Regions from separate parts of the Frankia umida genome, predicted to be linked through region 1. Evidence: riboswitches for the same ligand, from Rfam matches in the RefSeq annotation. Region 1 holds a riboswitch; each other region holds the start of a gene.
What was found. Region 1 has a riboswitch for S-adenosylmethionine ahead of thrC (threonine synthase). Riboswitches for the same ligand answer to the same signal wherever they lie in the genome.
Positions count from the first base shown of each region.

Region 2: another riboswitch for S-adenosylmethionine. It lies ahead of MXD59_RS17465 (aminotransferase class V-fold PLP-dependent enzyme); the one in region 1 lies ahead of thrC (threonine synthase).
Region 3: another riboswitch for S-adenosylmethionine. It lies ahead of MXD59_RS20480 (GNAT family N-acetyltransferase); the one in region 1 lies ahead of thrC (threonine synthase).

Region 1 is NZ_JALKFT010000001.1:334,165-338,739, forward strand. Features, by position in the region: gene MXD59_RS01305 (alpha,alpha-trehalose-phosphate synthase (UDP-forming)) at 1-1,096, opposite strand, end outside; gene MXD59_RS01310 (HAD family hydrolase) at 1,255-2,052, opposite strand; SAM riboswitch class I at 2,185-2,304, shown strand; gene thrC (threonine synthase) at 2,313-3,599, shown strand; gene groL (chaperonin GroEL) at 4,141-4,575, shown strand, end outside.
Region 2 is NZ_JALKFT010000018.1:44,437-49,011, forward strand. Features, by position in the region: gene MXD59_RS27005 (methylenetetrahydrofolate reductase C-terminal domain-containing protein) at 1-1,019, opposite strand, end outside; gene MXD59_RS17465 (aminotransferase class V-fold PLP-dependent enzyme) at 1,083-2,525, opposite strand; SAM riboswitch class IV at 2,573-2,687, opposite strand; gene MXD59_RS17470 (DUF1634 domain-containing protein) at 2,836-3,285, opposite strand; gene MXD59_RS17475 (sulfite exporter TauE/SafE family protein) at 3,282-4,118, opposite strand; gene MXD59_RS17480 (TetR/AcrR family transcriptional regulator) at 4,390-4,575, shown strand, end outside.
Region 3 is NZ_JALKFT010000027.1:206-4,780, forward strand. Features, by position in the region: gene MXD59_RS20470 (hypothetical protein) at 1-90, shown strand, start outside; gene MXD59_RS26630 (hypothetical protein) at 160-285, opposite strand; gene MXD59_RS20475 (alpha/beta hydrolase) at 467-1,222, opposite strand; gene MXD59_RS20480 (GNAT family N-acetyltransferase) at 1,435-2,079, opposite strand; SAM riboswitch class I at 2,087-2,178, opposite strand; gene MXD59_RS20485 (transposase) at 2,398-3,774, opposite strand.

The DNA.
Region 1 (4,575 bases):
CACGGTAGGCCAGCAGGCCCCGCACGATGTTCTTGGACAGCTCCGTCCGGTCGACCCGCACGATCAGCCGTCGTCCGCCGGCGAGCGCCGCGAGTTCCGCCGCCCGCCCGGCCACATCCGCCTGCGCGGCCCGGTCCCGCAACTCCCCCACGTCCACCCCCAGGGGATGGACGCCGATCCGAACCAGCCGTCCCCCGTCCGCCTCCACCCCGTCCGCCTGCGCCCCGTCCGCCTGCGCCAGTACCCGCACCTGACGGTCGTGGACGGCCACACCGGGCAGCGCCTCGGCGCACCGTTCGAACGCGTCGGCCCAGGCATCGGTGAGAAAACCCAGTCGGTCCGCGCCGAGCAGACCGTGCAGCAGCTGCGCCTGGACGTCGTCGGGCAGAATCCGGAAGTAGTCCGGTGGCGCCCACGGGGTGTGACTGAAGTGGGCGATCCGCAGGTCAGGGCGCATCCGACGGAGCTGGCCGGGGACGAGCATCAGGTGGTAGTCCTGCACGAGGACGCAGGCTCCGGGCGCCGCCTCCTGCGCCAGCGCCTCGGCGAACATCGCGTTGTACGCCTGGTAGGCGGCCCAGTCCTGGCGAAACCGCGCACCGAACACCGGCTGCGACGCCGGCGCGTACAACAGATGCTGGACGAACCACAGCACCCGGTTCGCCACGGCGTTGTAGGCCCGGTCGAAGATCTCCTGATCGATGTCGAGGATGCGCACCGCGGCGCGGCCGGTGTCGAAGCCAGCCCGGTCGAGCCGCCCGTCGGGCGCCCGGCTCGCCGCCCGCCGATCGGCGTCCCCCAGGGCCGCGCACACCCACACCAGGCGGTCGGCGTCCGGCGGCGCGTCGGCGGCCGCCTGCCCGAGCCCGGACACCAGCCCGCCGGCGCCACGTCGCAGCAGCAGCTCGCCGTCCGGACCATCGGCGAACGCGACCGGCCCACGGTTCGACGCGACGAGGACCCGCGCCGTCCCGGTAGCAGCCGAGGGCGCGGGAACAGGCTCCGGGGGCGCGGGCGCAGCATCCGGGGGCACGGGGGCAGGGTCCGCCGATACGGAAGCAGGGGCCACAGCGGTGCTGTGTGTGACGTCCGACATGCGTTGCACACAGCGGAGAGTAGGCCATCTGCGCCGCCGTGAAGGCCCGCTCCGGCGCACCGCTCAGCCCAGATGTTGGTCTCTCGCTGGTACCGATGCCTTTTCGCCGGACGGCCACCGCCCACGCACCATCGACCCGAGGCAACCCTCGGTGACTCTCAGTCGACGATGGCCTGACGCACCGCATTGGCCCAACCGGCGCCGACGGAGCCGTCCTCAATGGTGACGTTGTCGTACTTCGGTAGCAGCCCGGGGATGCTGGGATGACGCAGCGCGTTGGCGACCAGGTGCATCCGACCGACGTGCGCGGCCATCTCCAGATCACTCGCCGAGTCGCCGATCGCGATCGCCTCGGTCGGCGACAGCCCACGTCGGCGCAGGTCGTAGGCCACGGCGTCGCCCTTGCTGACGCCGTCTGGCACCAGGTGGTAGACGTGCGGCTGGCCGCCGAGATGCGGCATGTGCGACGGCGAGATCAGCCCGTTGTCGCGCATGCTCAGCCAGCCGAAACCGATCTCGGTGAGCCACGCGTCGACCTCGGCGACCTCGATCCGCCCGCGCAGCATCACATCGATCTCACGCCCGGTGTGCCAGGGCGTGTGCAGCTCCAGCTCACCGGGATGACGGTCGATCAGCTTGTCCAGCAGGACGGGTGGGACCTGGTCGAAGTCGGACGGCATCGCACCGCGCAGGATCTCGCTGTCGCGCCCGCGGTTCCAGCCGACGATCGCACCGAGCTCGCCGATGAACCCGTCCGCGCCGAAGATCTGCGCCGCCTCGAGCAGCTGCGGCCGGGTGCGCCCGCTCACCAGCACCAGCAGGACTCCCGCGGTGTGCAGCTCGATGAGCGCCTGCGCGGGCTCCAGGGTCACCCCCCCGCCCTCGGCGAGAAAGAAGCAGCCCCCGGGCCCGACCATCGTGCCGTCAAGATCGGTGTAGACGACGCGGACACTCACTGTTATGAACTCCCTGGTCCTAGGACGGCACCCGGTGGGACACTGGCTGACGCGACACACAACCGTGAACCAGGAAACATCGGTGCACGATCTCGGGCACGCGGTCTACAGTACGGACAGACAACTTCATCTGGCTCATCCAGAGGGGCAGAGGGAACGGCCCGGCGAAGCCCCGGCAACCACCCGCACGCTGTGCGTGCGCGGCAGGTGCTAATTCCGACCTGTGGCAGGTTGCCGCGGGAAAGATGAGGAGCTTCTCCATGACTCTCGCGCCCGAGCGCGCCACCGCCTCCGCCCTGGACGTGGCCAACCCCGCCGTCGGCCTGTCCTGTCGCCACTGCGGAGCGACCTACCCGCTGTCACCGAGCCATGTGTGCGTCGAGTGCTTCGCCCCGCTGGAGATCTCCTACGACCCGGACCTGCTGCGCCGGGTCACCCGGGAGTCGATCGAGGCCGGCCCGCGCAACCTGTGGCGTTACGTCGGCCTGCTGCCCGCCGGCCACGACCCGTCCCGCCGGGTCTCCCTCGGTGCCGGCTGGACGCCACTGCGCCACGCCCCGCGGCTGGCCGCCGAACTCGGGATGAAGACGCTGTACGTCAAGGACGACAGCGCCAACCCCACCCACTCGTTCAAGGACCGGGTTGTCTCGGTCGCCCTGTCCGCCGCCCGTGAGCTTGGTTTCACCACGGTGGCCTGCGCGTCCACCGGTAACCTCGCCCAGTCGGTGGCCGCGCACGCCGCCAGTGCCGGGCTGCGCTCGGTCGTCCTCGTCCCGCACGACCTCGAGGCCGGCAAGACCGTCTCCACCGGTGTGTACGGCGGCACCCTGGTCGCCATCCAGGGCACCTATGACGATGTCAACCGGCTGTGCAGCGAACTGGCCGGCGAGTACGAGTGGGCGTTCGTCAACGTCAACGTGCGCCCGTTCTACGCCGAGGGTTCCAAGACGCTGGGCTACGAGGTCGCCGAGCAGCTCGGCTGGCGGCTCCCCCAGCAGGTCGTCGTGCCGATCGCGTCCGGCTCGCTGCTGACCAAGGTCGACAAGGCGTTCGGTGAGCTCGGCAAGCTCGGCCTGGTCGAGCCGACCCCCTACCGGGTCTTCGGCGCCCAGGCCGCCGGCTGCAACCCCGTCGCCGCCGCCTTCAGCCGCGGGGTCGACACCGTCGCCCCCGTCCGTCCGTCGACGATCGCCAAGTCGCTGTCCATCGGTAACCCCGCCGACGGCCCCTACGCCCTGGACGTCGCCCGCCGCACCGGCGGCGCGATCACCGACGTCACCGACCCCGAGATCCTCGAGGGCATGCGCCTGCTCGCCCGCACCGAGGGGATCTTCGGGGAGACCGCCGGTGGCGTCACGGTGGCGACTCTGCGCCGTCTGCTGCGCGAGGGCCTACTCGACCCCGAGGCCGAGACCGTCATCTACAACACCGGTGACGGCCTGAAGACCCTCGACCCGCTGGTCGAGACCGGTGGCCCCACCGCCACCATCAAGCCCTCCCTGCGCGCCTTCGAGGCCGCAGGCCTGGGCGACGACTCCGCCGCCTGAGGCCTGCCCACGGCCCCGTGCCTGACCCCTGGTCACGGGGGCGTGGTGCGACGGTCCGCCGAGCGGGCTTCGTGACATTCGGTGCGCCTTGGCCACCGCGGGTGCCGGTTTCTCCTCTCGGTTACCTCAGGACCGGGCGTCCACCGGCGTGGAGCGACGTCCACCGGCGGCCAGCGGGCGTCCAGGAGGCATCCGAAATGTCCTAGAAGCGGCTGTCGGTGCCGCCGGACGCGGACGAGGGGAACAGCAGGGGACGAACGGTCGCACAGCCGGTTGCGGGGGCGGCTCGGGACGGGGAACAACGGGTGCGGCGGGGCTCGCCGACCGAGGGCGCGCTTGCACTCTCCCAGGGTGAGTGCTAAACATGAGCTGGCACTCTCGTGATGGGAGTGCCAAGGCTGAAACGGCGAGGCTGCCCAGTCCTCCCGGCTGTCATGGCGGTTTGTCCGCACCTGGCCGGAGCTGGCGGGAGCCGTCCGTCGCGGGCGTCGTTGTGGCCAGGCCATCGAACCTGCCATCCCACTGGGAGGACCCAGAAACCATGCCGAAGATCATTGCCTTCGATGAGGAGGCTCGGCGCGGCCTGGAGCGCGGCATGAACCAGCTGGCCGACGCCGTCAAGGTCACGCTCGGCCCCAAGGGTCGCAACGTCGTGCTGGAGAAGAAGTGGGGCGTCCCCACGATCACCAACGACGGTGTCTCCATCGCCAAGGAGATCGAGCTCGAGGACCCGTACGAGAAGATCGGCGCGGAGCTCGTCAAGGAAGTCGCGAAGAAGACCAACGACGTCGCGGGTGACGGCACCACCACCGCGACGATCCTGGCCCAGGCGCTGGTCCGTGAGGGTCTGCGCAACGTGGCCGCCGGCGCCAACCCCCTCGGCCTGAAGAAGGGCATCGAGGTCGCGGTCGAGCGCGTCTCCGAGGAGCTGTCCAAGCAGGCCAAGGAGGTGGAGACCAAGGAGCAGATCGCCTCC
Region 2 (4,575 bases), on a different contig from region 1:
TGGCCGGACTGCGCGCCGCCGGACAGGTTGACGCCGTCGACGCCCGGCAGCGCCAGCATCCGGGTCGCGAGCCGGGCGGTCGCCGTGATCCCCGCGGCGGTCGGATCGGGGGCGTTCACGATGGCGTCCAGGAAGCCGGCGGGCAGTCGGGGGCCGGCGAACGAGGCGACGACGGCGGCGGTCGCCGCGCTGGTCACGACCGGCACGCAGGCCAGTACCAGCCCGGTGAAACCGGTGGCGCGCAGCCCCGCCACCGCCTCGCCGACCGGTCCGGGCCCACCGCAGTGGTCCACGAACACCGTGTCCGCCCCGGCGTCGATCTTGGCCATCAGGCGGGACAGCCGGTGGGCGGTGGGTGGTGCGGCCGGCGCGTGCGCGACGGAGACATGCGCGCCGTGCCCCCGTGCGAGCGCGACGACATCCAGACTGTCCAGATCGAACACGCCGGGGGTGTCGTCGCGATGCCCCAACGCCGGATGATCACCGGTGACGCAGTGCACCCCGGTGACCCCGGCGTCCAGGCAGGCGGCGACCTCACCGGCGAGTGCCACCCGGTTACGGTCCCGGCAGTTCACCCCGACCCAGACGGCTATCCCACGCCGGGTGAGCAACCCCGACCGGTAGGACGGCGGGAACTGGACCCGCGCCCCACCGTGATCGCCGAGCAGGCAGGCGTCCACGGCTGGGGCGAGGATCTCCGCGGTGTCGAGCAGGCTGTCGGTGGACAGCGCCGCGGCGGGCAGATCGGCGACGATCACCGGCCTGCGCGCCGCGACCTCCGTCAGCTCACCCACATCCCACACCTGGTCATCGGCCCCCGCCGGTCCTGTCGCCTCCACCGGGGGAGGGGGATAGGGCCAGCTGTCGAGCGCGGCCAGGAAGGAGCAGGCGCCCACGCCGGGCACCTCACAGTCACCGTCCGCTCCCACTCCCGCACACGGCCCGTGCAGCATCGACTTGGGACAGCGGGCGACCGCGTCGCTCCAACTGGCCCCGGTGAATCCCCCGTTGTGTGGCACGCCGTCACTGTCCGGCCGTGCCGTCGACGGACGGTTTCACCCCGATGAGCCCGCGGTAAAGCCTCAGGTCCCGCAGGGTGCCAGGGCGGCACCTACCTGCCCGGCGGACTGGCCCGGGACCTGGGCGTACTGCTCGGCCCAGGCGGGCAGGCGGCGCTCGTCCCGCACCGGCTGCCAGCCACCGTCGCGCTGGTGGTAGGACAGCCGCGGACCGGTGCGCAGGTAGTCCTCGAGCGCGACGAGCAGCCGGTCGACATGCGCCGACGTCGTGCCGACCCCGATGCTCGCCCGCAGCGCCCCACCCGGTGCCCCGAGTCGGGCCAGCAGCGGATGCGCGCAGAACCGTCCGGCCCGTACCCCGATCCCGTGTTCGGCCGACAGATACGCCGAGACCAACCCCGGATCGTGTCCCGGCAGGGAGAACGCCACCACTCCCACCCCCTGCGCGCGGCCCCCGTCGGAAGCGCCGTCCTCGGGCTGGCTGTTCTCGGGCCAGATGCGGTGGACGACGACCCGGCCCGGCGCACCCTGGTCCAGGGCGGCGAGTCCCCGCAGCAGCCGGTCGCGCAGCGCCGACTCGTGGTCGCGCCACACCTCGGGGGTGATCTCGGCGAGGGTGCGGCAGGCGGCGGCGATCGCGGTGGCGCCGGCGAGGTTCGGCGTGCCGGCCTCGTGTCGAGCCGGCCCGGTGGCCCAGTCGACCGAGGCCGCGCCGACCTCACGTACCGCGCCGCCACCGGCCAGGTACGGCGGGGCCGTGTCCAGCCAGTCGGCCCGTCCGACCAGGACCCCGGCGCCGAACGGCGCGTACAGCTTGTGACCGGAGAAGGCCAGGTAGTCGATGCCGAGGGCGGCCATGTCGATACGCCGGTGCGGGGCGAGCTGCGCCGCGTCGACGAACAGCCGGGCGCCGACGTCATGGGCCAACCGGGCCAGCCGCCGCAGCGGCGGCGCCTCCCCGGTGACATTGGACGCCCCGGTCACCGCGAGCAGCCGCACCGGCGCGGCCCGCAGTTCGGCGTCCAGCGCCTCCAGGCTTTCGCCCAACGTCGCGCGGACGGTGACGCAGCGCGCCCCGACCCGCCGCCAGGGCAGCAGGTTCGCGTGATGCTCGAGGTCGAACAGCACGACCTGCGCTGCCGCGCCGCCCGCACCCCCGGTGCCGGTGGACGCCACGGCATGGGCCAGCAGGTTCACCGCGTCGGTGGTGTTGCGGGTGAACAGGACGGCGTCCTCGGCGCGGGCACCGAGGAAACGCGCGACGTCGTGGCGTGCCCCCTCGTACAGCGACGTGCACACCGCCGAGGCGAACCCCGCGCCGCGGTGCACACTCGCCGAGTACGGCAGCACCCGGCGAACATGATCGGCCACGGCTTCCAGGCACGGCGCGCTCGCCGCGTAGTCAAGGTTGGCGTACTCCACCTGGCCGCCGCCGGCCAGCGGCACCTGTAGCCCCGCCCCCTCCACCGGGAGCAACGCCGCCTGCGCGGGCGTGGATGTGGGCACGGCAGAAATGATCGAGGTCATCATTGCTCCGAGAACAACCCGTGTCGGGTCTGCACTTGCCATCGGCTGGTCGCCGCGGCCCTGTCGTCACCCGGGGCACCCCGCTGCGTGAGGAGGGTTGCCGGCCAGCAAGCCGGGGCTTGGACGCTGGCACTCAGGACAGTGATCGGACTCTAGCAAAGCCCGCCATTCCCGGTCGGCACGGTGAACATGGCCACGCCGGACATCGTCCACGCCGATCCCACCGGATCGGACGGCATCGGCCCGAGTGGCGTCGCTTCGGGTGGCGTCGGTTCGGTGACGTCGGGGGCTACTCGGCGGCGCCGAGGGCACCTGCGACCAGCAGGAGCACCAGGACGAGCGCGGCCACCGCGGCCAGCTGCGGCTGACGTCCGCGAAGCCAGCACCAGCCGGCAGCGGCGACCCCGGCGGCCGGGGTGGCGGCGAGCACCACCATCCCGAGCAGGACGATCGCGTCCGCCCGCGCGTGGCGCAGCCCACCGGCCAGGTCGGACAGCCGCAGCGCGGCACCCGGGCCGAGGATGTCGCCGTGGGAACGGCCGGTCCACGCCGCGCCGTTCTGGCCGAACGCCGCGATCAGCCCGGCGACCACCAGCAGCACCCCGAGAATCCCCCCGACCCGCAGCACCCACGCGACCGGTCGCGCCCCGACCTCATGGCCGCACCGCGCCCCGGCTGGTCCGGGGGAGACCGCAGGCGCCTCGGGTGGGTCCTGCGGCGGTGGGGGCGGGCGGGTCATGCCAGACCCCGCAGCAGCATCTGGACGCTGATCACCAGCAGGACCGCGAGGAAGACCAGGCGCAGTGTCGCGACGGGCACCACGGACAGCAGGCGGGAGCCGAGTCGGGCGCCCACCACCGTGCCGATCGCGACCGCGCCGGCCAGGGCCGGAACCACGTCCCCACGTTGCAGGTAGACGACGGCGCTCGCGGCGCCGGTCACCCCGATCATGAGGCTGCTCGTGGCGGTCGAGACCTTGAGGGGAAGTCGCATCGCGAGGTCCATCGCGGGCACCTTCATCGCACCCGACCCGATGCCGAGCAGGCCGCTGACCGTGCCCGCGGCGGTCATCATCGTCAGGCCGGTCGCGGTTCTGGTCACCCGGTAGGCACGCCGTTCGCTTCCGTTCGCGACGTCGCCGTGCAGGGTGAGGACATCGGCGAGGCGATCACCGGGGACCGCGAGCGTGTCGGTCGTCGCGTCGCGGCGGGTGCGCAGCATCTGGATCGCGCTGAAGGCGAGCACCACGCCGAAGATGGTGTAGAGGACATGGGTGCCGAGGTGGCCGGCGAGCAGCGCCCCGATCACCGCCCCGATGACGGTGGCGACCTCGAGGGTCACCGCGACACGCAGGTTCGCGAAGCCCTCGTCCAGGTACCGGGGTGAGGCGGCGGCGCTGCCGGCGACGACCGAGATCACCGAGGCGCCGATCGCGAGCCGGACGTCCAGCCCGAAGGCGAGGGTGAGGATCGGCACGATGAAGGTGCCACCGCCCAGCCCCAGCAGGCTCCCCAGGGCCCCCGACGCGACGCACACGGCGGTGATGACGGCGATCTCCGCCAACGGGCTCACGGTACTCACCTCGCCTTCTGTTGTTTATGTCTGATACAGACAATATCCGGATGGGACCTTTCTGGCGAGGGAAGACGGCGCGGGCTCGGCGTCCGCGCACAGGTGTGGCAGGGGTCACGGCGTTTCGGGGGGTCTGAATATGAGTACGGCACAGTACTGTTTCGTTTGGTGGTCGACGGTCCCTGACCTGGCTGTGGTCCGCCTGGCGGGATCTGTGGGTGTGGTGATCGAGCTGTGACCGTGGTGCGCGCGGATGCGAAGGGAGGCATGTGTGTCGTCTCCGGAGGGTTCGGGCCGGGGCCGTCCTCGGGATGAGTCCCGCGAGCAGGCGATTCTCGACGCGGCGCTGGAACTGCTCGTCGAGGTCGGCTACGAGCGGATGAGCATGGTCGCCGTCGCGAACCGGGCCCGGGCCAGCAAGGCGACGATCTACCGGCGCTGGAGCTGCAAGGACGCG
Region 3 (4,575 bases), on a different contig from region 1:
CCACCGCGCGACGACTCCGGCACCACCGCGACCGACGCCAACGACGCCAACAACCTCACCCTGCGCAGGACCACCTGGGGGGCGCCGTAAGTACGGGCCGGGGCACACCTGGCCGACCTCGGCCTCCCGGCCGGCGCCTACGTCAGCTGCCCAGCCTGATCAGCCCGGGCAGCTGAGGTCGAGGTCGGCCGGCAAGAGATCATCGTTGTGACCCTCGCCGAGGGCGGACGCCCGGCGCCCCGGAGCAGTGGCGCGCAGCGTCCCCGCAGCTGGACGCACGACCATCGCGCATCTCCTCATCGAACTCTTCGTCGTTCTCGAGAAGGATCACGCGGCGGTCGCTTCACGTCACGGACCGCCACTCCAGTAAGTCGCTGGACGATCACACTCTGTACACCATGTCCGTGGACTCCGCTCCATGTACCGCGGCAGACCGCACCGGAGTTGACCCGGCCGCCCAGGTTGGTCAGCGGCCGGACGCCCCGACGGCACCCCTGGCGTGCAGCGTTGCCGCGACCCAGGTCATGGCCCTGGTCACGGCCGTTCGGGACTCGTCGGTGTGGTCGAGGCTGTCGAAGCCGTGCTGACCGTTCGGGACGTCGATGACCTCGATCGGAACGCCGTGGGCACGGGCGGCATCGACGAAGGCGTTCTGGCCGGGCACCGCCACCGGGAACTCGGCACCGACCCGGGTGAGCAGGATCGGCGGCCGCCCCGGGGTGGCGACGGCGCCAACCGCGTCGAACTCGGCGCCGTCCGGGACGCCCGGCGGAACGCTCAGGAACGGGTAGCTCAGCGCGACGCAGCGCAGCCACGGGGGCACGGCGGCGAGCCATCCGGCCGCGAGCGGACCGCCACCGGAGAAGAACCACAGGCCGACCCGGTCGGGGTCGACGCCCTCGACGGCGCGTGCCTGCTCGACGGCCGAACGCACGTTCCGCCCGGCGACCGGGTAGTCACCGGGGCCGTGCAGGCCATGGTCGACGGTGACCCCGACGAGGCCATGGGCGGCGGCGAGCGCGCCGTAACCGAGAAAGGTCGGCCAGTCCCGGGGGGTCGGCTCCAGCTGCGCCGGTACGGGCCCGCCGTGCACGAACACCACGGCGGGCCGACGCCGCTCGGCGGACGGGTCGGTGCTGTGGACGTCGATCGCGCCGATACGCCGACGGTGGGCGGGCGCCACGTCGAGCACGAACGGATGCATGTGCGGCGGGATGGCCATACCCACATCACATCAAGGACACCCGCCGCTGGTCGACCTGGCCCCTGTCCCCCTGCCCGCCAAGATGGGATGAGACAGAAGACCTTCCCAAGGCAGGCCAACCGCCGAAACTGGGACACAGCCATCACAAGATCGGCGCCGGTTCCTGAGAACGGGCAGCACCTGTCGGCCAGATTGAGCACCCGTTGATCTCTGGGTGAAGATCGAGTCGATCACGACGCCGGCGGGCCAGACACTCCTGCGGCCATGCCCGCCGAGGCCAGACGGGTCATGAGGGCTCGTCGGACAGCCGGCCATTCGGAAGCGACCACCGCGAACATCGCCGAGTCCCGCACCGTCCCCTCCTCCCCCGGCGCCCAGGACATCGACCAGTTGCGAAGGACGCCCTCGAAGCTGATACCCAGTCGTGTCAACGCCCGCCGGCACCGGTGGTTGCGGGCGTCGGTGTTCAGATCGACCCGTGCGACCCCCAGGGTCTCGAACGCATACCCCAGCAGCAGAAGCTTCGCCTCGGCGTTGATGCCGCTGCCCTGCGCGGACGCCGCGAGCCAGGTGGAGCCGATTTCGACGGCTCGCAGGGCCGGCCGATCCGGCCAGGGCCGCGGATCCAGGAATCCGGTGCACCCCACGGCTTTCCCGTCACGCACCCGGACCTGGGCGAACGGCGTCAGCCCAGGCCTGGCCAACAGCGCCGCCGCATACCCCCGCGTCTGGCTCCCACGGGGAACCAGCGTGAACCCGTAGGTCTCCCGGTCCTCCTCGACGGCCGCGGCCAGGTCGACCGCGTGCTCCATCGTCAACGGCTCCAGCCGCACCAGGGAACCAGCGAGAACAGGAACATCGAGCTGAACACTCATCGGAGTTTCCTCATCGTTCCTGGCGTTGGCACCTTGCCCGCGCTGGACAGGTTGCCGGACCGTCACCGGGCCAGGTCCCTCAGATCCTCTGGATGATCAACGAGAGTCGATTGTCCCCGGCCACAGAGAGCCACGTCAACACGAACATGCGATGAAGTGCGGAACGCAGGACCTCGGCGCCCTGCCCGTCGAGAACGCCGTGGGACCCGTCACTGGCCCCACGGCGAACAGCTGATCCACGTCGAGCTGTCGACGGTCCTCGGTCTGCCCCGGACAACACTGGCCGAGCTGTGGTGTCGGCTCATGCGGCTCGGCTCATCAGATCTCCGTCCGATAGAACACCTTTCCCGTATTCACGGTGAAGCCTGTGCACGGTAGAAACTTTGCACTGACTGGTTGTCGAGGTCGGTGGTCCATTCGACTCTGCTGCAATTGGTTTCGGTGGCGATGCGGCGGAGGTGATCCATGAGGAGGCCTCCGATGCCGCGGCGTCGGGCGTGTTCGCGAACGTAGAGTTCCTTGAGGAAAAGTGACTGTGTCACGCCCGCGGCCGGCCAGAGGAACGCGTAGGTGGCCATGCCCAGCACCTCGTGGTCTTCGCATGCCAGTAGCACCGCGGGAGAGGCCTGGCCGGACAGGAGCAGCCCGCGGATGTGGGCGAGGCGCTGGGGGCGGGGGTCGGTGGGGGCGCGCCGTTGCTGGTTGGCGACGTTGCTGGTTGGCGACGTTGGTCAGGCCGAAGGCGGTCCGGTAGACGAGTTTGATCAGCCGGTTGGCTCCCTCAGCCGCGGCGTTGGACAGGCCGTGCAGGACGGCGGCTGTGATCTCGACGCGCCAGTCCGAGATCGTTTCGGCGAGAGCGACGATCTCGGGGACGGTCGCGCCGGTCGTGGCGCAGTAGTCGAAGAACCTGGTGAGGGCCCGGTCGACGTCGGTGCGGGTGGTGGCTCGGCCGGTGCGGGTCGGGGAGAGCGCGAGCAGGTCGAGTAGGTGGTTCTTCGCGCGGCCGTTGCCGGAGAGTGCGCCGGGGCCGCGCACCAGCAGGTTGCGGATCGTGTATTCGGGGTCGGTGGCCCGGCCGCGGCGGTCACGGAGCTGGTGGGTGACCCGGCGGCGGACATCCCCGACCGCCTTGTTCGCCAGCTGCGCGACGTGGAACGGGTCGACCGCGATCATCGCGTGTGGGAGCGCGTCGCGGGCGGCAGCCTTGTAGACGGTGGACATGTCGATCGTGACCGCCCGGATGCCCGCGCGCCAGGCGGCGGGCCGGGCCTCGATCCAGCCGACCGTGGCCGCCGCCGTGCTGCCCTCGACGGCCCCGAGCAGGCCGTGGCCACCAGCGGAGTCGAACAACCCGGTCTGCCAGCGGTCGGCGTCGGCGACCCAGCCGCCGGAGAGCGGGTCCCGCTGGTAGCGGGGACGGCCCCGGCGGTGGTCGTCGATCCCGAGCACCTCGACGCCCGGCAGCGGCCCGGACACCGACCGCACCGGCCGGCCTGCCTCCCCGTCGGCGGTGGTCTCCTGGTCTGCGACCGGCCCGTCGGGCCCGGTCCCAGCGGCCGGGGCGGTGACCACGATCCCCGCCTCCTCGGCCACCGCGACGAAGCCACGGTGCGCGGTGTGCCAGCTGACTCCGGCCGCCCGCTCGACCAGCTCGACCTCGACCCCGGCCGGCAGCCCCGGCAACCCACCCAACGCACAGCCTCTACCCTGGGACACACGCACCCGCCCGCTTGATGATCTTTTTCTGGCAAGAGCGATCATTTCAGCGGGCGGGTGTCCCGCTTCCCGAACCAAACCGCGACTACGTTCCGTCACCCCAAGCCGTCACACACGGCTCATGACCGTACACACTCCCCAACCCACTGCGGAGAGCCCGAAATGTACCGACCTCTCCGGCTTCAGTCAAAACGAACTCGACGCCATCGCCGCCGAACTCAACGGCAGACCCCGGAAAGTCCTCGACTGGAAAACCCCGACGAGGCCTACGCCGAGACCCACAATCTGAAAGAATTTGGACCGTCGGTGCACTGACCGTTGGAATCCGCCCCGCATTGATGTCGCACACGGCGACGAAAATCTACCAGGAACGGATCGGCGCCATCCCCCGGGTGTTGTAGTAGATATTTTGGTAGGTCCCATTCTGGGAGATCAGATTCGCGTTGAGCTGCTGATTCTGGTAGGCCAAGTCACCGATGTTGTCATACGGAGCCTGGGCAACCGCCGCACCGGCGAGAGGCAGCATACCTCCACACGCGAGAAGCGTTCCGAAAATAACTACGCACATCCGATTCCGACGCATTCTTATTAAATCCTTCCGGAGACCAGTCACATAGTCCTCAATTGACTGGATATTCATATCACGAACTAATCCACATCTGCAAAGCGTCTATCAAAATAGGGCAGTAGTCCCCTAATATTATGGGCAAAATGCCCGACCGGTGGTCCGACAGAATCGTTGTCGAGAGCACCTTTCGTCTGGATGACGAAGGACCC